One region of the Arthrobacter sp. HMSC08H08 genome, then DNA from elsewhere that is predicted to be linked to it. Evidence: riboswitches for the same ligand, from Rfam matches in the RefSeq annotation. Region 1 holds a riboswitch; each other region holds the start of a gene.
What was found. A riboswitch is a leader RNA that binds a small molecule or an ion and turns the genes downstream of it on or off. The one in region 1 is predicted to bind S-adenosylmethionine.

Region 1 (5,706 bases):
CGGTAGGTCTCCGCGATGGTGTCCACGCTCGGGGTCCGTTCCGCGGACTTGAAGTACTTCGCGGAGGCTTCGAAGAAGTCTTCCGGCAGCGCTTTGTGGCCGCACGAGTCCACTTCGAGGTGGACGTGCATGTCCACGGCCTCGATGGCCGAGGCGTCCACGCCCAGCTCGTAGCGGACTGGGGCGGGGCCGGGAGCAGAGGTTGAGGCGGGGGCAGGGGCGCCGCTGTCGTTCCCGTGGGCTGGCCCCTGCGGAGCCGTGTCCTGGGTTCCGGTCATGGTGCTTGTCCTTAGTTCTTCTGTTCAGGCTCGAGCTCAGCAGGCAGCGGAGGCATCTTCTCGCCGACTTCCTGGAGGTTGCCCCTGACCAGCTCGGCGCCTTGGGTCTGCATGGTGGCGTAGTCCCAGCCGCCCTCGTGGTACTCGGTGGCCACTGGCTCTGGGTGGGACCAGACCTGCAGGCGATCGCCACCAACTCCGATGGCCTGGCCGGTGATGCCGTCGACCTCCGGGGAGGAAAGGAAAGCGATCAGGCCGGCGACGTCGTCGGCGGTTCCGAAGCCGAGGTCATGGCGGAAGAAGGACGGCATGGCCTCGCCGCGCTCGTCCGCCTCGACGGCCTTCTGGAAGTAAGGGACGGTCTTGGTCATGGCGGTGGCCGCCACTGGGATGACGGCGTTGACCATCACTCCGGCGCGCTTCATCTCCAGGGCCCACGTGCGGACCATGCCGACGATGCCCGCCTTGGCTGCGGCGTAGTTGGTCTGGCCGAAGTTGCCTCGCTGACCGGTCGGCGATCCGATGCAGACGATGCGCCCGGCCACGCCGTTCTCCTTGAAGTATGCGTAAGCGGCACGGACGCAAGTGAAGGTGCCCTTGAGGTGGACGCCGATAACGAGATCGAAGTCCTCGTCAGTCATCTTCAGCAAGGACTTATCCCGCAGGATGCCGGCGTTGTTCACCAGAATGTCTAGGCCACCGAAGGTGTCCACGGCGGTCTTGACCAGCTGGTCGGCGGCCTCGCTGGTGCCGACAGGGACCACTGCGGCGACGGCCTTGCCGCCGGCTTCGGTGATGGAGGCGACAGCGGCGTCCGCGGTCTCCTGGTTGACGTCGTTGATGACCACGGAGGCTCCCTGGCGGGCGAGCTCCTGGGCGTAGGCGAGGCCCAGGCCTGCGCCCGAGCCGGTGACGATGGCTACCTTGCCGTCGAGGGACATGGGATTCTCCTTCGGTGGTGACGTGCTAGATGTCGGTTCTGTCCTAATGTGGCGTTCACCACACAAGAACCATGACAGTACATATAATTGAGAATGTCAATTATTTTTCGAGGCTTGCATTTCGAGTACGATCCTCTGCAGGGGACAAGCCTCTATATGGGCAAGATCAGCCGGATCACTCCCTCGAGTACACGGACCAAGGAAGCAAGCACATGACGACTACAAAGGACACCTCCGGAGCCACAAATAGCCCGACTGAGGCCGCCCAGCGCTTCCCCGCCCCCTCCACAGCGCTTGCGGCCGAGCGCATGGCGGAGTTCACGTCGTCAGAGCTCGCCGGCCAGGTCCAGTTCCTGGCGGCCCGGCTGCGCAGCATCGGCCACAGCCACGCCAACCGCGTCCTGCAGGAGGAGATGGGATTGAAGGTCCGCCAGTACTCCGTGCTGGCCCTGGCCGCCGCGGACGTGAACCCGTCCCAGCGCGAACTCGGCGACTTCCTGAGCCTGGACCCAAGCCAGATAGTGAACCTGGTGGACTTCCTGGAGAAGCGGGGATGGGTCGAGCGCCAGGTGGATCCGCGTGACCGTCGTTCCCGGATCGTCATCGCCACACCGCAGGGGCAGGATGCCTACCGGAGGGCACGCGCGCTGACCATGGCCTCCGACGACGTGGTGCTCGCCGCGCTCACCTCCGACGAGCGGCAGGAACTGAGCCGGCTGCTGGAGAAAGTCGCGTTCTGAACTCTGGTCTCTGAACCCCGCCTGCTGACCCCCGCTAGACCTCACGAAGCGCCCCGCGGGGCCTGCTTAGATGCAGGCGCCGCGGGGGCGCTTCTTGTTGACGTTTTGTGACGCGCGTCGCCTGGCGGGCAGTTGACACAGCTCGAGGCCGGGCTATAGAAATGATGCTTGTAACCCATCCAGAGCGACTGAGAGACCTGGCTCGTTGACGTCGCAGCAACCGGTTTATGCACGGTGCTCCCGCCAGGAACGATGGAAAGGAATAACTGTGTCATCGTTGTCCACGCACACCCCTGTCCACCCTGCAGCTGGCGCTGAGATCGCCGCCGATGCGGAAGCCAGCACCGACGCCGGCAACGCCAGCACCGCGGTTTCCTCGGCTGACCTGAGCTTCGCTGAAGGGCTGCGTTACGTCACCACCCAAGATGCTCCGGTCACCCCGTGGGAGGCCGGCCACACGCCAAGCCTGGCAGAGCTGCGTGAGCATTTCGGGCCGATCTTTGACCGCATCGCGAGTGGGGCTTCTGAGCGGGAGGCGCATCGTGTTCTGCCGTTCGTTGAGATCGCAGAACTCAACCGGGCCGGATTCACCGTGCTTCGCGTTCCTACCGAGTACGGCGGCCCGGGCGTGAGCTTCACCGACTGGGTGCAGCTGCTGATCGATCTGGCGGCGGCTGACCCGAACATCGCGCATCAATACCGTTCCCACGCGGGTTTCGTGGAGACGCTGCGGTACCAGGATGAGCAGACCCGCCAGTATTGGTATGCGAAGGTTCTTGCCGGCGATGTTGTGGGTAACGCGTCCACGGAGATCGGCGGGAATGCGTTGAATACGCTCAACACCACGTTGGCTGTGCAGGCGGACGGCACTGGGGTGCTCAATGGCGCTAAGTACTACTGCACTGGCACCGCGTACGCGACGCATACCCGGGTTTCGGCCACGCTGCTTGATGCGGACGGCACGCCGACCGAGGGTCGACAGTTCGCTGTCGTTTCCACGCGCGCCCCGGGTGTTGAGCTTGAGGACGACTGGAATGGTTTCGGACAGAGCCTCACCGGTACCGGAACCACGCGTTTCACCGATGTGAAGGTTGCGCCCGAGCACATTTTGAACCGCGTGCCTGGCAGCGCTGAGGCGCAGTTTGAGGCGCCGCTGTTCCAGCTTGTCTTGCTCGCTGTATTGGCCGGTATTGCTCGCAACGTTGTGGACGATGCGGCGGCTGGCGTGCGGCGGCGGACCCGCTCCTTCAATACCGGCTTAGGTGTTCCGCACTCTGAGGACCCGCAGATTCTGGGGGTTGTGGGCCGGCTTTCGGCGCAGGCTTTCGTAGTGGAGTCGGCGGTGGTTGAGGCTGCGCGGCGGCTTGAAGCCGCCGAGGGCGTGCTTTCGCTCGAAGGCGAGGACGCTGGCACCGGCGATGGCAACGGTGACGCCGATACTGGCGCCGCCGCTACTGGCAACACTGACGCTGGCACCGGCGCCGCTACTGACACAGCGCAGCGTCTGCTGACTGAAGCGGAGCTTGCTGTTGAGCGCGCGCACGTGACTGTGCCCGGCATCGTGACCAGTATTTGCTCTGACCTGTTCCTCACGGGTGGCGCATCGAACACGTCGCGGGAGAAGAACCTGGACCGGCACTGGCGCAATGCGCAGACGGTCGCGACGCATAACCCGATTGTGTTCCGTGAGCGGATCATCGGCGACTACCTGGTCAACGGCACCGTCCCGGAGGGTCTCAACGCGATCGGTGAGGTGCGCCGTGCTTCTTAACGCGTTTGAGATGGCCACGCCGGTGCATCAGTCCCCTGGTTTGTGGCGGCATCCGGAATCCCGGGCAGCGGATTTTGACCAGTTGAGCTACTGGACCGGCCTGGCGCAAACCTTGGACAAAGGCGGTTTCACGGCCCTCTTCCTGGCCGATGTGCTGGGGACCTATGACGTGTACGGCGGCAGCGACGCGGTCTCGCATGAGCGCGGCGTTCAAGTTCCGTTGCTGGATCCTTTCGCTGCGGTGTCTGCGATGGCTGCGGTCACCCGTAGGCTCGGTTTCGGGTTGACGGCGTCGTGCACGTATGAGGACCCGTTCCTCTTGGCGCGCCGGTTCGCGAGCCTGGATCACCTCACGGGTGGCCGGGTTGGCTGGAACATTGTGACGTCGTATCAGGATTCCGCGGCCCGCAACCTCGGTTTGGAGCGGCAACTGCCCCACGATGAGCGTTATGACCGCGCGGACGAGTACATGGACGTCATGTACAAGCTGTTCGAGGGCAGTTTCGCTCCGGGTTCGGTGCTCAAGGACGCCGATGCGGGTGTTTTCGTGGACCCGGCGGGTGTCCGGAAGGCTGAGCACAAGGGCGAGTATTTCTCTGTCGATGGGGCGTCACTGACGCATCCGGGACCGCAACGCACCCCGTTCTTGTTCCAGGCGGGCGCCTCGGCACGGGGCTTGCGTTTTGGAGCCGAGAACGCTGAGGCCGTGTTCATGATCGGTTCTGAGCCGAGCGTTGTGCGCGGCTATATTGAGCGCTTGCACGAGGCGCTTGAGGTCGCGGGCCGGCCCGCCGATGCGGTGCGCACCTTCGCGATGGTCACCGTCGTGACGGGCGCGGACGACGAGGAGGCGCAGCGCCGCTTCGAGTCCTATCAGCAGTACGTGGACGTCGAGGGGGCTCTGGCACTGTTCGCGGGCTGGACCGGCGTTGACTTGGCCGGCCTGGATCCCGATGCACCGCTGGCCGAGGTTGAGACGGACGCGAATCAGTCCGCACTGCGCTCGGTCACCTCCGGCGACACGTCGCGGGAGTGGACCGTGCGGGACATTGCCGCGTTCGTGACGTTGGGTGGCCGTGGCCCCGTGATTGTGGGTGGCCCCGAGAGCGTTGCAGATCAGTTGGAGGCGTGGCAGGCGGCTTCCGGCGTGGATGGCTTCAATGTGTGTAGTGGTGTGCGGCCGGCTGATCTTGAACGTTTCGTTGAATACGTGAGCCCCGTGCTGAGGCGCCGCGGCCTGCTGGCCGAGCCGGGCCTGTTGGCTGATGCCGGCGCTGAAGGCGCCGACGCCGATACCACCGACGATGCGGCGGCAACTGATGCCGTGACGTTGCGTGCCGCGGTGACGGGGCAGGATTGGTTGCCTGAAACACATCGTGGTTCCCGCTTCCGCACTGGCGCTTTGGTGGAAGCTGGCAGCTAAGGGCTTCCCTACCGGCCGCGCATAGCCGGCGGGCGGGTTCCGTGGGATGCCCCACGGAGCCTGCTGCCGCATCGTAATTCTGCAGCCGCGGATTGTGATGACGTGTTGTGACGGTTGCCGGCTTGCGCGGCGCGGAAAGGGCGATAACGTTACGGAATGAGCAACTCGATGCGGGATAGTGCTGCTGGTGAGACTCAGGCCCCTGAGACACCGGGCGTTGCGGCGAGGGCTGTGAGCCCGGCTTTGGCGATCGCAGGTATCTTGTTGATCGCCACGAATCTGCGGATGCCGATGACGAGCGCGAGCCCGCTGTTGCCCCGCATTAAGGAAGACGTGGGGCTTTCGGCGGCGTCGGCGTCGTTTTTGATTTCGTTGCCGCTGCTGTGTTTTGCGGTGTTTTCGCCGATCGTGCCGCGGATCGCGGCGCGTATCGGGTTGGCGCACTCTTTGTTCGGCGCTTTGATTGCGGTCAACGTGGGGATCGTTTTGCGTTCCTGGGTTGGCTCGTTCGGTTTGTGGACCGGCACCGTGTTGATTGGTGTTGGGATCGCGA
Region 2 (5,706 bases), on a different contig from region 1:
CTATTCTGGCACCAGTTCCACCCGTTCCCGGCCACCGCGACGCGCTGGACGTTCAACCCCGCGGCGCCGCGGTGAGACGGTCACGCGGTCGCCACCGCGCCGCCGCGCAGGCGCCTCAAGCGTCGGTGCGCGATCGTGCCGCGCAGCGACGCAACAGCAACCGTTATGCGCGCAGTTGGCGTTTGGAGGAGATGACTCCGGTGTCGAAGCCTGCAAGGTGGAGGCCGCCGTGGAAGCGTGCGTGCTCGATTTTGACGCAACGGTTCATGACCGCGGCGAGCCCGCCGGCTTCAGCGATGCGCGCGGCTTCTTCGTTCCACAGGCCCAACTGTGCCCAGAACACCTTCGCGCCCACACGCACGGCGTCCTCAGCGACGCTCGGGAGGTCCTCGTTACGGCGGAACGCAACCACGATGTCGGGCACTTCCGGCAGGTCATCGAGGCTCGGGTACACGGGCTCCCCGAGTAGCTCAGTGGCTCGCGGGTTGATGAAGTACAGCTTGTAGGGGGCGGAGGACTGCAGGTAGGTCGCCACGAAATACGCGGCACGCGCGGGGTTCGTGGAGGCGCCCACGATCGCGATGCTCTTGGCGGCACGCAGCAGGTTCAACCGTTGCGGGGCTGATGGGCCAACCCACGCACTGTTGGCCTCTGTTGTGGTGGTTTCGTTGCTCATTACGCTTCCTCCCCGTTCGCAGCACCGTCACTAGCACCGTTCACGGCGGCTTCCAGGGCCTGGTCGAGGTCCCAGATGATGTCCTCAACATCTTCAAGGCCCACCGAAATACGGATCAGGTCTTCGCCGATCCCGCCCGCAATCAGCTGTTCTTTACTTAGCTGCTGATGCGTTGTGGATGCCGGATGCAACACGAGGGTCTTCGCGTCACCAATGTTGGCTAGGTGGCTTGCCAGCTGCAGGTTCGCGATGAACTCAGCCCCGACGTCGCGCCCACCCTTGACACCAAAGCTGAACACGGAGCCCACGCCCTTCGGCAAGAGCTGCTTGCCGCGCTCGTGGTAGGCGTGGTCTTCCAGGCCGGCGTAGGAGACCCACTCGATGCGGTCATCGTTAGCCAGCCAACGCGCGACCTCACGGGCGTTGGCGATGTGCTCATCCATACGCTGCGGCAGGGTTTCGATGCCGATGAGCAACTGCCACGCGGACTGAGGGGCGAGCGATGCGCCGATGTCACGCAACTGTTCGTTGCGTAGCTTGGTGAGGAAACCGTATTCACCGAAGTTGCCCCACCACGACAAGTCACCGTAGGAAGGCACCGGCTCCGTCATGGATGGGAAGTTGCCGTTGCCCCAGTTGAAACGGCCTGATTCAACGACGACGCCGCCCAGGGTGGTTCCGTGGCCGCCCAGGAACTTGGTCGCCGAGTGGATCACGATGTCCGCGCCGTGTTCCAGCGGACGGAAAATGTACGGCGGGGTCAGGGTTGAATCCACAACCAGTGGGATCCCGTGTTCGTGGGCGAGAGCGCCGAGACCTTCGATGTCGGTGATGACTCCGGATGGGTTCGCTACCACCTCGGTGTAGAGGACCTTGGTGTTCGGTTGGATCGCGGCCGCGAAGTCCTCGACCTCGGTCGAGTCGATGAACGTCGTCTCCACGCCGAATCGGCGCAGCGTGACATCCAGCTGGGTTACGGTCCCGCCGTAGAGCTTCGAGGAAGCGACCACGTGATCGCCCGCCTGGCACAGCGCGGCGAACGTGATGAACTCAGCGGCCATACCCGAAGACGTCGCGACCGCGCCGATACCGCCCTCAAGGGACGCGACGCGTTCCTCGAACGCCGCAACCGTAGGGTTAGCGATACGCGAATACACGTTCCCGTACTTCTGCAGCGCGAACAGCGTTGCCGCATCGTCCGCGTTTTCAAACACGAAAGACGTCGTGTTATACAGCGGGACGGCACGCGAACCGTGCTCCGAATCAGGGGTGGCACCCGCATGCAGGGCACGGGTACGGAAACCGAATTGACGGTCGGCAGAAGACATGGAACTCCTTCAACTCCATCGATCCCGGCATGAGCACCATTCGCTGCAGCAGTGAACGCTACATGAGTGAACACTGTGGCGATGGTTGCTGCGGCGTCACAGGGCCAGGTCCCTCGACCGCTCTAGATGGTCAGCCACCATTATGCGCACTCGCCTCGAGCCAGGGCAAACGCATGTGACGTACTAAGGCGCGCCGGGAACAGTGCGGCCGGCATAAGCTGGGGATATGAGCACCAGCCCTCACCACGTCCCGTCTCTCGCTTTGGTCCGCCACGGGCAAACAGACTGGAATAAAGAACGCCGCTTCCAAGGAAGCGCGGACGTCCCCCTCAACGCGACCGGCATCGAACAAGCCCGCGCCGCGGCGGAAACCCTGGCGGCTGACGCGACATCACGATGGGGTAGCCCGTGGGACGTCATCCTCACCTCCCCGCAACTCAGGGCGCGCGAAACCGCGGAGATCATCGCTGAACACCTCGGACTTGAGGCGCCGCGCGTCGTCGCCGGGCTCAAAGAACGCTCATACGGGCCCTACGAAGGCCGTGCCTACGGCGACCTCGACAAAGAAACCTTCACCTACCTCTTCCCGGCACACCTCCCCAACGTCGAAGAGGTCGAAGCCCGCGGTAAAGAGCTCGGGATCCTCGAAGGCGTCGAAAGCTCCAAAGACGCCGGCCGCCGTAGCGCTACAGCGCTCGCCGAAGCGCTCCAGCGCAACCCAGGCCAACGCGTCATCGCCGTATCCCACGGCTCGACCACCCGCTGCCTGCTCAACACCCTGGACGAGTGGAACATCAGCAATCCGGGGTTGCGCAACTGCGACATCCGCTACCTCACCCCAGCCCAAGAAGCGCACCTGCACCACATCCGCAGCGCACTTTCCTAACCCGGCGCTGCATCACAGCCACCCACTACACTGACTGTGACGCCGTTCACGGACACCAGCTAAGCCAAGGACACCCATGATGAGCACCGCCAGTACATCAGCGAGAAACACGTCAGCACCGGGGCAACAGCTTCCGGCGGTACATCCGGCGGCGCAAGAACCGATCCCGGCGGAACTCAACGGGCACATCGTCCGGTTGCGCCGCTATCTGCACGCGAATCCCGAGCTGGACCGGCACCTGCCCACGACGCAGGCCGCGGTGCTGGATGCGCTCGAGGGAACCGAGGGGATCGAGTTGCACACCGGGAAGGCGCAGTCCTCCGTGACCGCTGTTCTGCGCGGTGCTGCTCCGCTTCCTGAAGGTACGCGCCGCCCCGTAGTCCTGTTGCGTGGAGACATGGACGCGCTACCGGTCACCGAAGAAACCGGGCTTGAATATTCGCCCACCGAAACCGGGAAGATGCATGCGTGCGGCCACGACATGCACACCGCGGGCCTGGTGGGCACGCTGCTGTATCTCGCACAGCGCCGCGATGAACTTACCGCCGATGTTGTAGGCATGTTCCAGCCTGCCGAAGAAACCGCTGGCGGCGCGAAAACCATGATCGAAGAAGGCCTACTGGAAGCCGCAGGCCAGCCGGTCGATGAGGCGTACGCGATCCACGTGTACGCCGACCGCTATCCGCACGCGACGTTCGTCTCCAAACCGGGAACCATACAGTCCGGATGTGATGACCTCGTCATCACCGTCCACGGCCAAGGCGGCCACGGATCCGCCCCGCACCAAGCCGCGGACCCGGTGCCAGTCGCGGCAGAGATCGTGCTCGGCCTACAGACCATGGTGACCCGCCAGTTCGACCCGTTCGACCCCGTCGTGGTGACTGTCGGCTCGATCAAGGCGGGCTCTGCGCCGAACATCATCCCGTCCACCGCAACCATCCAGGTCACGCTGCGTTCCTTCAGCCCGGCGTCACGTGAAAAGCTCGTGCCGGCCGTGCAGCGCGTCGCCAAAGGCATCGCGGAAGCCCACGGGATGAGCGCAAGCTACAGGGTCGAATGCGACTTTCCTGTAACCGTGAACTCGGCCGAACACGTGGACTACGTTGCCGAAACCGTGCGGGACCTGTTCGGGGATACCGCCTACCGAGACCTGCCGCGCACCGAAGCCGGTTCAGAAGACTTCTCCGAAGTGCTCCAGCGCGTACCGGGCGCCTACATTTTCCTCGGTGCCGTCCCGGAAGGCGAAGACCCCACGAAAGTTGCGGGCAACCACTCGCCGCACGCGATCTTTGACGACCGCGTGCTGGGCCGTAGCGTGCGGCTTTTCGCGGAACTTGCGCTACGCCGCGGGCCTCTCGCACATTAACGATCAGCCCGCAACGACAAGCCGGCGGCGGCTACGCGTGTCAGTAGTGGTAGGTGTCCGATGGCGCAGGGGCCGGGTCGGATGCCTTGCGCCATTGCACGTTGTAGGCCTTCGCAAGGGCGAGGATCTTGTTCGCGCGGGAGAGGCGCGGCAGGTCGGAGCCGTTGCGGATCTCTCCGCCGGCTTCCTCGAATTCTGTGAGGAACTCGTGTGCCCACGCGACGTCCTCGCTGGAAGGGGAGAGGCCTTCGTTGACGGTTGCGGTCTGTTCTGGAACTAGGCACAGTTTGCCGGTCATACCGAACTCGCTCGTGACCGCGGCGGCTTCGGCGAGTTTGACGCCCGTGGTACCCACGGTCGGGCCGTCGATCGCGCCCGGCAGGCCTGTTGCGCGGGATGCGATCGTGAACTGTGAGCGGGCATAAGCCAACGCCATCGGGCCGTCCCCCATCCCGGTGTCGCGGCGGAAGTCACCGATACCGAACGCCAAACGGTAGGTTCCCTTCGCCGCGGCGATCGAATCGATGCGCTGCAAACCGCGCGCGGTCTCAACGAGTGCAATCACGGGAATCCCAGGCAAGCGGCGTGCGGTCTCGTTGACGTGGTCGGTGGATTCGACCATCGCGAGGATCACACCGGCCAAACCACCCTCAGCCACAGGCCCACCCACAGCGGAAGGCAACGCGGCAGCTAAAGCCTCAACGTCGTCTTCCCAATACTTGGTCGCATAACCGTTCATACGAACCCACGCGGTGTGGCCGCTAGTCATCCACTCAACCGCGGCTTCACGGGCAGCAACCTTGTCTTTCGGCGCCACCGCATCTTCGATATCCAAAACCACCACATCGGCGGCGGAATCCTCGGCTTCAGCGAAACGGTCAGGATGCGCCGCGTTCGTCAAAAGCCACGAACGCGCAAGGTCTGGGCCGATCTTCTGACCGGCCGCCGTAGGGATCTGTGCAGGGTAAAACGTAGGAGCCATGACCACACGTTACTGACTCTGGCGGCGCTTGAGCCACGTTGTGACAACATATATCACCGAAATCAGGGCGATCCACACGGCACCCGCGATGAGTGAGACGCGCGTGTTCGGGAACCACGCCATCAACACGATCACCAGAACCAGGAAGGAACCCGCGAAGATCGGGGTGATGGGCCACAACGGCACCGGGAACTCAAGCCCTTCCTTAGGCACGCCTTCGCGGCGTAGTTTGATGCGCATCGCGGTGTGGGACAGCAAAACCATGCACCACAGCCACGTGATCGCAAACGCACCGACCGAGGCAACCACGGCGAAAGCGGACTCCGGCATCAGGAAGTTCAACACCACACCCACCGTGAGCGCGCACATCATGAGCAGTGCCGCAGCCCACGGCACGCCCTTGCCCGTGGTCCGGGTGAACGCGCGTGGGGATTGCCCCAGGTGTGCCATCCCGAACAGCATGCGGCC
Region 3 (5,706 bases), on a different contig from region 1:
CTCGAGCTGGTTCTCCCCGGATGCGGCCTCGTCCGCGATGTCCTTGACGGGCACGGCCTTGCCGCGGCGGTACTGGCCGTCGCTGGTGACCAGCAGCTTGGCGCGGGTGTCTTCAACCCGGAAACGCAACGCTTCTGCGCTGAACCCGCCGAAAACAAGCGAGTGGATCGCGCCGATGCGTGCGCAAGCCAGCGTGATGATGATCGTCTCAACGAGCACCGGAAGATAGATCACGACGCGATCGCCGCGGGTGATGCCCAGTTCCGTGAGCGCGTGGGCGGCCTGCGAGACTTCCTCGGTGAGTTCGCGGTAGGTCACGGTGCGACGGTCGCCGGGTTCACCTTCGAAGTAGAGCGCTACTTTGTCCCCGTTGCCCGCCGCTACGTGGCGGTCTGCGCAGTTGACAGCGGCGTTGAGCGTGCCTCCCGCGAACCAGGTTTGCTGCAGACCTTCCTGAGTTTCAGGGTTAGGCGGGGTTAGCGTGTGCACCGTATCCCACGGGGTCTCCCACGTGAGCTGCCCGGCCTGTTTGGCCCAGTACGCGCTGTGCTCTTCATCGCTAAGCAGCGCGTCATCGCTAGGCTGCGCGCTGCTGAGGTTTGCGTTGCTGAGCTGAGCCTGGGCGGCCTGGTGCGCGGGTGCGGACGTTGCGGTCATGCGTTGTCACTCCATCGATCCTGGCGTGAGCACCATGCCCGGTAAAAACCCGGGGTGGTTGCTGCGGCGTCGTAGAGCCAGATCTCTCAGCCGCTCTGGATGGTTGTGCTGTCCATAGTGGGTGACGAATGCGGTTGCACGCAAATCGGGTCAGCGTGTGTGTCATGTTGCTCAACACGGCTGGCGAAGCAAAGGCGTCCGATGCGGCGGGCGATCACCCCACCCATGATCCCGTTGATGATCAGCGCGATGATATCGACGGTAAAGAACACTTCTGGCCGCGCAAGTTCCACGTCGCTGTAGCCCTTTCACCTGCAGAAACCCGTGTTATGGCTTGGGGTAATACTTTCGCAAGTGTAGCCGCCGATGCGTGCCGTCATTCTTTGTCATCGGTCACGAGCGATTTGCGTGATGCCCATGGTGTGCCTCTATGCTGAATCCGTATCCATCCAGAGCGGCCGAGAGATCTGGCTCGTTGACGCCGCAGCAACCATCCTGAAGGGTTCCGTAGCAGGAATCGTGAGGGAAAGGTGCTCCCGCCAGAAGACGATGGCGCAGCGTTTGAGGGCTGCGGGAAAGGGTTAACATGTCGTCTGAAAAACCGATTCTTCTCAACGCCTTCGCGATGAACACGATTGGCCACCAGTCCCCGGGTTTGTGGAAGCATCCGGAAGATACCTCGCGGGATTACAACAAGCTCTCGCACTGGGTTGAGCTCGCCAGGATCCTGGAAGAGGGCCGTTTCTCCGCCCTGTTTTTGGCCGATGTGATGGGTGTGTATGACGCGTATGCGAACTCCCCGGAAACGGCGTTGCGTTCCGGTGCGCAGATCCCGTTGGCTGATCCGGCGGTGATCGTGGCGGGGATGGCTGCAGCGACGAAGAACCTCGGTTTCGGTGTCACTGCGGGCACTGCGTATGAGCATCCGGTGGGGCTCGCGCGCCGCATGGCGACCCTGGATCACATCACGGGCGGGCGAGTCGGCTGGAACGTTGTGACCGGCTACCTCGAGTCCGCGGCGAAGAACTTTGGCCAGACCAGCCAGATGGAGCACGACGAACGCTACGATCACGCGGATGAATACCTCGAGGTCGTGTATAAGCTGCTCGAGGGTTCGTGGGAGGACGACGCGGTTGTAGCTGACCGCGAATCCGGCTTGTTCGTTGACCCGGCTAAGGTGCACCCGATTGAACACGAAGGCACGTGGTTCAACGTTCCAGGCATTGCGATCACGGAGCCTTCCCGCCAACGCACCCCGGTGATCTTCCAGGCCGGCGCGTCCTCGCGCGGTATGGCTTTCGCGGGGAAGCACGCTGAGGCTGTGTTCGTTTCGCAGGCAACCAAGGAAGGCCTCGCGAAGACCGTGAAGAAGATTCGTGAAGCAACCGTGGCGGCGGGCCGTAACGCTGATGACGTCAAGATTTTCGCGATGATCACCCCGGTTGTGGGTAAGACGAACGAGGAAGCGTGGGAGAAGTTCCGCGAATACCAGTCTTATGCCGATGAGCAGGGCGCGTTGGCGTTGCTCGCAGGCTGGACGGGCATCGACTTGTCCGAATACCCGCTGGATGCGGTGATCGGTGAAGACGTGGAGTCCAACGCGATCCAGTCCGCGGTGAACATGTTCCAGGCGGCTTCAGGTGATTCTGATAAGCCGTGGAACGTGGGCCAGTTGGCGCGCTACATCGGCGTGGGTGGTTTCGGTCCGGTTGCCGTGGGTACCGGCCGCGAAGTCGCCGAACAGTTCCACGAATGGGTGCGTGACACCGGGGTGGATGGCTTCAACGTCGCCTACGCGGTCAAGCCTGGCACGTTCCGTGACGTCGTGGACTACGTGATTCCAGAACTCGAAGCGCTCGGCGTGTACCCGAGCGCTGAGGAAGCCGCCGACGCCACGGTTGCGTGGGATGCCGACCGCCCAGTGGAAGACCAGACGGGTTCCTCCTTGCGCCACGCACTGTTTGGTCGCGGCGACCGGTTGCCGGAAAACCATCCGGGCGCGGCTGTCCGCCGCTAGGTTGCCACGCTGGCGGGCAGGAGACAGCGCCCGCCAGCCAGGGTAGGCCGTACATTTCACGGCCGCGAATACGACATGGCTGTGGGCGCCAGGATGAACCTGGCGCCCACAGCCATCTCTTGTTATCGAAGGTGCCTGCTAGCGGTGTGCTGTAGCCGTACGGCACACCGCTAGCAACAGGCGTTAGCCGAAGTGGCGTTGCATGGTTGTGCCCCAGCCTTCGCGGATTTCGTCGAGGGTTGCACAGAACTCGCCTTGAACTTCGATCGCGTGCGAGGAAGCGTCCACGACACCCAGGCGGACGTGGGCGAAGCCGCGTGCCGCGGCCATCGCGGTGAAACGTTCCTCCTCGGAACGCGGCAGGCACACCAGCGCGCGGGCCTGCGATTCTGAGAACAGAGCGGTGAAAGCGTCAATGCCGTCACGCTGTTTGAGCTCATCCAGGTTCACGCGCACACCGACGCCGTAGCGCATCGACATCTCGACCAGCCCGGCTGCGAGGCCGCCTTCGGAGAGGTCGTGGGCGGCATCGAACATGCCGTCGCGGGAACCAGAGACCAGAAGCTGGCCCAGGGTGCGTTCCGCATCGAGGTCGACCTTCGGCGGGATACCGCCGAGGTGGTCACGCATCGCGGCGAGCTCGGAGCCATCCAGCTCATCGCGGGTCACACCAAGCAAGTAGACCGCGTTGCCGTCGTGCTCTTCACGCCAACCCGAAACCGTGCGCGCGGTGACGTCATCGAAGCGACCCATCACGCCCACAACCGGGGTCGGGTGGATCGGGGTCTCGCCGGTCTGGTTGTAGAGCGAAACGTTACCGCCGGTCACCGGAACCTGGAGTGCAAGGCAGGCATCCGAAAGCCCCTCGATCGCCTGGACCAGCTGCCACATCACATTCGGGTCCTCAGGGGAACCGAAGTTCAAGCAGTCAGTCACAGCCATCGGGGTAGCGCCGGAGGTCGCGACGTTGCGGTACGCCTCGGCCAAAGCCAGCTGAGCGCCAGCGTAGGGGTCGAGGTAGGCGTAACGGCCGTTCGCATCCGTCGCGAAACCGACACCCATGCCGGTGTTTTCATCAACGCGGATCACGCCGGCGTCGTCAGGGGAAGCCAACGCTGTGTTGCCTCCAACGTTGGAATCGAACTGTTGGGTGACCCACGTCTTATCGCACAGGTTAGGCCGCGCCATGAGCTCCAGCATCGCCTGCTTGAGGTCCTCGCCCTGCTCCGGCAGGTTCTTAGCGGCCTCGGAAGCACGGAACGAGTCAGCCTGCAACGCATCCTGATAGTCAGGGCGGGCGTATGGGCGGTCGTATTCAGGTCCCTCTTCAGCGGCGGTCTGCGGATCGATGTCCACAATGACCTCGCCGTTCCACGTGATGATCAGGCGCGGATCCTCGGTGATCTCACCAATCCAGGAGTATTCGACACCGTAGTGCTCCAGGACTTTCTCGAACGCCTCGGCGTTCTCAGGGGTCACCACGGCCATCATGCGTTCCTGGGATTCGGACATCAGGATTTCGGACGGGTTGAGGCTCGGATCACGCAACAGCACGTCCTTGAGCTCAACGTTCATGCCCACGCCACCGTTGGAGGCGAGTTCGCTGGTCGCGCACGAAATACCGGCCGCGCCGAGGTCCTGGATCGCCACAACAAGCTCGTCACGGAACAAGTCGAGGCAGCATTCGATCAGGACCTTCTCAGCGAACGGGTCACCCACCTGGACCGCTGGGCGCTTGGATGGCTTGTCTTCCTCGAAGGACGCCGAAGCCAGAACCGAGGTTCCGCCGATACCGTCGCCGCCTGTGCGCGCACCGAACAGGACCACACGGTTGCCTTCGCCCTTAGCGTTGGCGAGGTGGATGTCCTCGTGACGCATCACGCCCACAGCGAGCGCGTTGACGAGCGGATTGCCCTGATAGACGGGATCGAACACGGTTTCGCCTCCGATGTTCGGCAGACCAAGCGAGTTACCGTAGCCGCCGATGCCCGCCACGGCCCCGTGCACCACGCGTGCGGTGTCCTGATGGTCGATCGCGCCGAAACGCAGCGGATCCATGACCGCTACAGGGCGGGCACCCATCGAGATGATGTCGCGGACGATACCGCCGATGCCGGTAGCGGCACCCTGATACGGCTCAACATAGGAAGGTGAGTTGTGGGATTCGATCTTGAACGTCACAGCCCAGCCGTCACCGAGGTCGGTCACGCCAGCGTTCTGGCCCATACCAACCAGAGTGTGCTTCTTCATCTCATCGTCAACCTTCTTACCGAAGGAGCGGAGGTGAATCTTGGAGGACTTATAGGAGGCGTGCTCGGACCACATCACGGAATAGATCGCGAGCTCGGAATCCGTGGGGCGGCGGCCCAGGATCTTCTTGATGTCCTCGTATTCGTTTTCCTTCAGCCCCAGTTCAGCCCACGGCTGCTCAACGTCTGGGGTGGATTCGGCATCAGCGACGGTATCAAGGGTGAAATCTTGGGTGGTCACTTGGCGTCCTCCACAAAGTTGCTGATCAAGGAAGTGAACACGGTCAGGCCGTCACGGCCGCGGCCATCGTCTGGTCCGAAGCCCAGCTCGACTGCGTGCTCTGGGTGAGGCATCAGACCAACCACGTTCCCGGCCTCGTTCGTGATGCCGGCGATGCCGCGGCGGGAACCGTTCGGGTTCCAGCCCTCATAACGGAATACCACGCGACCCTCGGCCTCGAGCATGTCGAGAGTCGCCTCGTCTGCGACGTACTGGCCGTCCTGGTTCTTCAACGGATAGACCACGCTCTGGTTCTTCTCATACAGGCGGGTCCACTTGGTTTCGTTGTTCTCAATCGTCAACGGCTGATCGCGGCGAATGAACTTGAGGTGATCGTTCTTGATCATCGAACCGGGAAGCAGGTGCGCTTCGGTGAGGATCTGGAAACCGTTACAGATACCCAGTACCGGCAGCTTCTCATCCGAGTTCGCGGCAGCGATGATGCTGTCCATCACAGGCGCGAAACGAGCGATGGCGCCCGGGCGCAGGTAGTCGCCGTAGGA
Region 4 (5,706 bases), on a different contig from region 1:
CCTACCACCTCTACCAAGGCATCGGGCCGTTCATCGGCAACGTAGCGATGGGCGTGATCTTTGGGCTCTACTACCTGCACAAACGCCGCATCATGCCGCTCATCTGGGCGCACTTCTTACTCGATGCGGTCGCGTTTGTGGGCTACCCGCTGCTCGCGGCATGGTTCGGGTACGGTAGCTAGCCCGCGCCGTCGGCCCTGTCAGCTCCCGCCGGGCCAACGCTGTTAGAGGGTTACGAGGCCCTTCGGGGTCTTCAACGTGACTGACTGCAGGCCCGGCATCCCGGAGGGGGAGGTGAAGTTGAATGTGACCTCGCCCTTGAAGTCTTCACCTGGGTGGCCGAGCCATTCGTCGATGCGTTCGCGGTTACCGGAGATCGTGAGTTCCACGATTTCACCGTGTGGCTCTTCAGCCCGGGATGGGTGCAGGTCCTCGAAGCTCTCGTCCCAGCGGAGGAAGTAGGGAAGCTGAGGGTCTGCGATGAGCCCGTTGATGCCGATCTGGCGCCACGTGAGCTCTCGCCCGTCGGGGAACTTACGCGAACCGGGGACCGCGCCGCGTTGCAGGCGCTCCTCGATAGGTGTGAGGTCCTCTACTGAGACGACCCAGCCCATCCATCCGCCACCCATCTCGCTTCGGGCGCGTACTGCCTTCCTGAACGGCTGCTGGAGAGTGGCCGGGTGGTCTAGTACCTCAACGACTTCGAGGTACTGGTGGTTGTGGAGGGGGAAGAACACGTTGCGTGTTCCGAAGCGTGGGTGCACGCCTCCTTTGACGTACCGGAGCCCGAGCTGATCGGCGATACGGTCTGCGGTGGTGATGAGGCCTTCTGGCCCGCAAGCGTAAGAAACGTGATCGAGCTTCATGGGTTAAATCTGACACTGTGTGAGCCACATCTCTACTTAGGTTTACCTAAGTTGAAGTCCGGCCTGTGGATCAAACCGGGTGTGGTGGGCGTTATGTGGTGCCAGTGGGTTGGCGTGTTGTAGGCTAATTGCCAAGGTCATGAGTGCCAGTGCAAAACCCCGGTTTGCTGGCCGGCAACCCTCCGTCCGCGGCGGGGTGCCCCGGGTGAGGACCTGGTCACACGGGAATGCCGCTGTGGCAAGCGCGGGCTCTGCCCGCCCGTATCCGGGCGGACGTTACGTCAAATCAACCGGTGTATGCGGGCAAGCCCCTCCTATGAATCAAGGGGTGCACTGTATATGTCGCAACAAAAGTTCGAAACTCGTCAGATCCACGCCGGCCAGACTCCAGACCCGACCACGGGTTCGCAAGCGTTACCGATCCACCTGACCAACGCGTATGTTTTCCCTGACACCGAGGCTGCTGCCAACCGCTTTGCGCTGAGCGAGCTGGGGCCTATCTATACGCGCTTAGGTAACCCGACCACCGAAGTCATCGAGAACCGCATGGCAAGCCTCGAAGGCGGCGTCGGTGCGCTGTTCGTCGCCTCCGGAATGGCGGCTACGAGCTATGCGATCCTCAATGTTGCGGAAGCCGGCGATCACATCGTCGCATCGCCATCCCTCTATGGCGGGACGCAGAACCTCTTCAAGCACACTCTGCCTAAGCTCGGTGTCGAGGTCACGTTCGTGGAAGATCCAGACGACCTGGATGCATGGCGCGGGGCAATCAAGCCGAACACCAAGGCCTTCTTCGGCGAGACCATCGGTAACCCGCGCCAAGACGTGTTCGACATCGAAAACATCGCCGCGATTGCACACGATGAGGCAGGCGTACCGCTCATCATTGACAACACGCTGGCAACCCCGTACTCGCTGCGCCCGATCGAATGGGGCGCCGACGTCGTGGTTCACTCCGCAACCAAGTACCTGTGCGGCCACGGAACCGCGATGGGCGGGGTCATTATTGACTCAGGAAACTTCGACTACACCCAACACCCGGAGCGTTTCCCGGGTTTCAACCAGCCGGATGAGTCCTATCACGGCATCGTTTACGGCCGCGATATGGGTGTTGGCTCGCCACTGGGTGCGAACCTCTCCTACATCCTGAAGATCCGCGTGCAGTTGTTGCGTGACACCGGCGCTGCGATCTCCCCAATGAACTCCTTCCTGATCGCCCAAGGCCTCGAAACGCTCTCTCTGCGTGTTGAGAGGCACATCGAGAACGCGCAGAAGGTCGCTCAATGGCTCGAAGCGCGCGATGACGTCTCCGCGACCATCTATGCCGGCTTGGAATCCTGCCCGTGGTATGAGCGTGGCCGCCACTACGCACCCGAAGGGGTGGGCGCGATCGTCTCCTTCGAGATCAAGGGAGCTGAAGACAACGAGGAAGCGGCCCGCGCCTTCGTGGACGCGCTCGAGCTGCACTCGCTTGTAGCCAACCTCGGTGACGTCCGCTCGCTCGTGGCGCATCCATCATCCACAACCCACTCCCAGCTGTCTCCGGAAGAGAAGCGAGCCGCCGGCGTGGGCCCAGGCACAGTACGCCTCTCAGTGGGCCTTGAACACGTGGATGACATCATCGCCGACCTGCAGAAGGGTTTCGACGCCTTCCACGCCGCCCGCGCCTAACTAGCGCCGGGACATTGGCATGTGGCAACGGAAGCGATAGAAACTCACGAAGCGAAAGCAGCGTTATGACGTTGGATGTACGAGAACACTCACAACACAACGCTCCCGAGAGCGATGTGAAGATCCTCCCGCTGGGCCCGCTGGATCTAGAGACAGGCGGGCACCTTCCCCAAACCCATATCGCGTACGAGGTTTTCGGCGAGCTCAACGCTGAGCGCAGTAATGCGGTCCTCGTTTTGCACGCGCTGACCGGCGACACCCACGCAGCCGACGGAACGCCGGCTAAAGATGCGCCGGCTAACGATGCGGCAGTGACCGATGCGGACGCACCGCAACCTGGTTGGTGGCGCGAGGTCGTAGGCCCGGGTAAGCCGGTGGACACCACCACGTATTGCGCAGTGGTTCCGGCAGCCTTGGGCGGGTGCTCAGGCACGATCGGCCCGGCCTCGCTGGCCGAGGACGGGCAACCCTATGGTTCGCGTTTCCCATTCGTGACGATCCGCGACATGGTCGAGCTTGAACTGCGCCTCATGCACGCACTCAACATTGAGGCGTGGCACGCCGTTGTTGGCGGCTCGATGGGCGGGGCACGTGCGCTCGAATGGGCCGTGAGCTATCCGCAACACGTCACCAAATGCGCAGTGATCGCCGCGACCGCTGAATCATCGGCCGAACAGATCGCGTTCGCGCAGATCCAAACTGAGGCGATCCGGCTCGACCCACAATTCCACGGCGGAGACTATTACAGCCACGGCAACGGTGCCGGCCCGCAGCGTGGCCTAGGCATAGCTCGCCGCCTCGCCCACGTCTCCTACCGCTCCGCTGCCGAGCTCGACCATCGTTTTGGGCGCTCGCCGCAAGGTAGCGAACTTCCGCTGGGATCTGCTGGCCGTGATGAACGCGGCCGCTACGCGGTCGAGTCGTATCTGGACCATCAGGCGCATAAGCTCGTGAATCGTTTCGATGCCAACGCCTACCTGACCCTCACTGAGGCGCTCATGAGCCATGACGTTGGTCGGGGCCGCGGGGGAGTCGAAGCGGCTCTCGCTGAGGTAGTGGGCGTTGAGTTCTTCATCGCGGCCGTGGATACGGACCGTCTGTATTATCCGCAAGAGTCCCAGCGGATCGCGGATGCGCTGCCGGGTGATGTTCCTGTGCACATGGTTTCGACCCCGGTGGGCCACGACGGTTTTCTGACCGATGGGCACCAGCTGGATGCGCCGTTCCGTGCGTTTTTGGGCCCGGTGCCGCCAAGTGCGTGACAGGATGGTTATATGAGTGAAAAGTGGGAACCGTTTGTAGTTGAACATGTGCCGGAGGGCGTGAATGAGTCTGCGCCGCTCTTGGCTTTCTTGCATGGTTTTGGCGCGGATGAACGCGACCTTCTACCTATTGCGAGCATGCTTCCGGGCCAGTTCGCTGTGATGTCAGTGCGAGCACCGCTTGCACTGGGTTTTGGCGGCTACGCGTGGTTCCCGCTTTCAAGCCAGGACCTGGAGTTCAACTCGGCTGATTACAGCCAAGTCGTGGAGGACCTGACACACTGGGTCGCTGAACGGAAGAAGCACCACGAATCGGTCACGCTACTGGGTTTCTCTCAAGGTATGGCGATGGCGACCGCGGTGGCCCGCCGTGATCCTTCCGCGGTGGACGCGCTCGTGGGCTTGTCCGGTTTCACGCTGGAACAGTTCAAGGATGAAACCGGTGCGGACTTCTTCAAAGACCAAGAGCTGGCCGCACGCGAAGAGAAGCTGCCGATGTTCTGGGGACGCGATCCGGAAGACCCGGTGATCCCGGAGCGGTTCATCGAACCGACGAACGCGTGGGCGCGAGCGAACACGGACCTCACCAAGGTCAACTACCAAGGCATCGGCCACGGAGTGGGGCAAGCAGAGATCCGCCACATCGGCGAGTTCCTGACCGCTAAAGTGCTCGGCGCCCAGGTATAGGCGCCAGGCCTGGCCGCCCGAGACTGGCCGCTGCGGCTAGGCTTCGTCTCCGCGCGCCACACGCAGCACGTAGTCGTGGAAGCCGACCACGTCGTCGAAATCTAGTTGCCGGCCTCGGCGGGTCTCGACCTCGCCGTTGACGGTTGCACTACCCTCAGCGATCTCTTCGCGTGCCTGCACACCGTCTTCAACCACGTTGGCTAGTTTCAGAAACTGGCCCAAACGGATGCCTGCGGTGCGTACGGGCACGTCAATGATCTCTACCGAACTCATGCTCCAAGGTTCTCACGCGCCGCGGATCCGTGCACGCGCGCCCGGAGCGTTTCTGAGCTGGGCGAGGATTTCGCGGTGGGCACATATTTGGGCTAGCAAGGTTCAAAACGGGCCAAAAATCAGCTCAACCGTTAGGATTGACGGCAGACCATAACGGACCGCAGCCGGCGGCCCGTATCAACCGATGGAGTTCACTCAACATGGCAGCAGCGTCCAAGCTGGATAAGGTCATTTCACTCGCTAAACGGCGTGGTTTCGTTTTCCAGGCAGGTGAAATCTATGGCGGTTCCCGCTCTGCCTGGGACTACGGTCCGCTAGGTGTGGAACTCAAGGAGAACATCAAACGCCAGTGGTGGAACACGTTTGTGCGTTCCCGTTCGGACATGGTGGGCCTGGACTCTTCGATCATTATCCCGACCCCCATCTGGCAGGCTTCCGGTCACGTAGAGACCTTCACTGACCCGCTCGTGGAATGCCTCTCGTGCCACCGCCGCCACCGCGAAGACCACCTGCTTGAGGCATACGAGGCTAAGAAGGGCCGCATGCCGGAAGAAGGTCTGGCGGAGATCGTGTGCCCTGACTGCGGTAACCGCGGCAAGTGGACCGAGCCACAACAGTTCTCGGGGCTCATGAAGACCTACCTTGGCGCCGTCGATGACGAATCGGGCCTGCACTACCTGCGTCCGGAGACCGCCCAAGGTATTTTCGTGAACTTCCTCAACGTCGTGAACTCGGCGCGCCGTAAACCACCGTTCGGTATCGGCCAGATCGGTAAGGCGTTCCGCAACGAGATCACCCCGGGTAACTTCATCTTCCGTACCCGCGAGTTCGAACAGATGGAGATCGAATACTTCACCCCGCCTGAGCAGACTTCTGAACTGTTCGATGAGTGGGTTGAGGACTGCTGGAACTGGTTCGTTGAGCTCGGTGTTGACCCGGATAACCTG

Region 2: another riboswitch for S-adenosylmethionine. It lies ahead of HMPREF3175_RS07270 (O-acetylhomoserine aminocarboxypropyltransferase/cysteine synthase family protein); the one in region 1 lies ahead of HMPREF3175_RS10155 (acyl-CoA dehydrogenase family protein).
Region 3: another riboswitch for S-adenosylmethionine. It lies ahead of HMPREF3175_RS07305 (LLM class flavin-dependent oxidoreductase); the one in region 1 lies ahead of HMPREF3175_RS10155 (acyl-CoA dehydrogenase family protein).
Region 4: another riboswitch for S-adenosylmethionine. It lies ahead of HMPREF3175_RS03440 (O-acetylhomoserine aminocarboxypropyltransferase/cysteine synthase family protein); the one in region 1 lies ahead of HMPREF3175_RS10155 (acyl-CoA dehydrogenase family protein).

Annotation. Positions count from the first base shown of each region.
Region 1 covers NZ_KV789394.1:2,555-8,260, forward strand. Annotated here, with positions in the region: gene HMPREF3175_RS05855 (amidohydrolase family protein) at 1-131, opposite strand, end outside; gene HMPREF3175_RS05860 (SDR family NAD(P)-dependent oxidoreductase) at 290-1,219, opposite strand; gene HMPREF3175_RS05865 (MarR family winged helix-turn-helix transcriptional regulator) at 1,432-1,959, shown strand; SAM riboswitch class I at 2,132-2,218, shown strand; gene HMPREF3175_RS10155 (acyl-CoA dehydrogenase family protein) at 2,228-3,730, shown strand; gene HMPREF3175_RS05875 (LLM class flavin-dependent oxidoreductase) at 3,720-5,153, shown strand; gene HMPREF3175_RS05880 (CynX/NimT family MFS transporter) at 5,310-5,706, shown strand, end outside.
Region 2 covers NZ_KV789399.1:22,612-28,317, forward strand. Annotated here, with positions in the region: gene HMPREF3175_RS07265 (CoA-binding protein) at 164-676, opposite strand; gene HMPREF3175_RS07270 (O-acetylhomoserine aminocarboxypropyltransferase/cysteine synthase family protein) at 676-2,004, opposite strand; SAM riboswitch class I at 2,017-2,137, opposite strand; gene HMPREF3175_RS07275 (histidine phosphatase family protein) at 2,231-2,890, shown strand; gene HMPREF3175_RS07280 (M20 metallopeptidase family protein) at 2,967-4,256, shown strand; gene HMPREF3175_RS07285 (HpcH/HpaI aldolase/citrate lyase family protein) at 4,297-5,238, opposite strand; gene HMPREF3175_RS07290 (amino acid permease) at 5,248-5,706, opposite strand, start outside.
Region 3 covers NZ_KV789399.1:30,870-36,575, forward strand. Annotated here, with positions in the region: gene acs (acetate--CoA ligase) at 1-657, opposite strand, end outside; SAM riboswitch class I at 666-763, opposite strand; gene HMPREF3175_RS07300 (hypothetical protein) at 822-1,094, shown strand; SAM riboswitch class I at 1,100-1,213, shown strand; gene HMPREF3175_RS07305 (LLM class flavin-dependent oxidoreductase) at 1,244-2,674, shown strand; gene purL (phosphoribosylformylglycinamidine synthase subunit PurL) at 2,858-5,164, opposite strand; gene purQ (phosphoribosylformylglycinamidine synthase subunit PurQ) at 5,161-5,706, opposite strand, start outside.
Region 4 covers NZ_KV789382.1:46,743-52,448, forward strand. Annotated here, with positions in the region: gene HMPREF3175_RS03430 (CPBP family intramembrane glutamic endopeptidase) at 1-182, shown strand, start outside; gene HMPREF3175_RS03435 (VOC family protein) at 225-866, opposite strand; SAM riboswitch class IV at 1,002-1,117, shown strand; gene HMPREF3175_RS03440 (O-acetylhomoserine aminocarboxypropyltransferase/cysteine synthase family protein) at 1,206-2,537, shown strand; gene HMPREF3175_RS03445 (homoserine O-acetyltransferase MetX) at 2,603-3,799, shown strand; gene HMPREF3175_RS03450 (alpha/beta hydrolase) at 3,812-4,486, shown strand; gene HMPREF3175_RS03455 (RNA-binding S4 domain-containing protein) at 4,523-4,759, opposite strand; gene HMPREF3175_RS03460 (glycine--tRNA ligase) at 4,960-5,706, shown strand, end outside.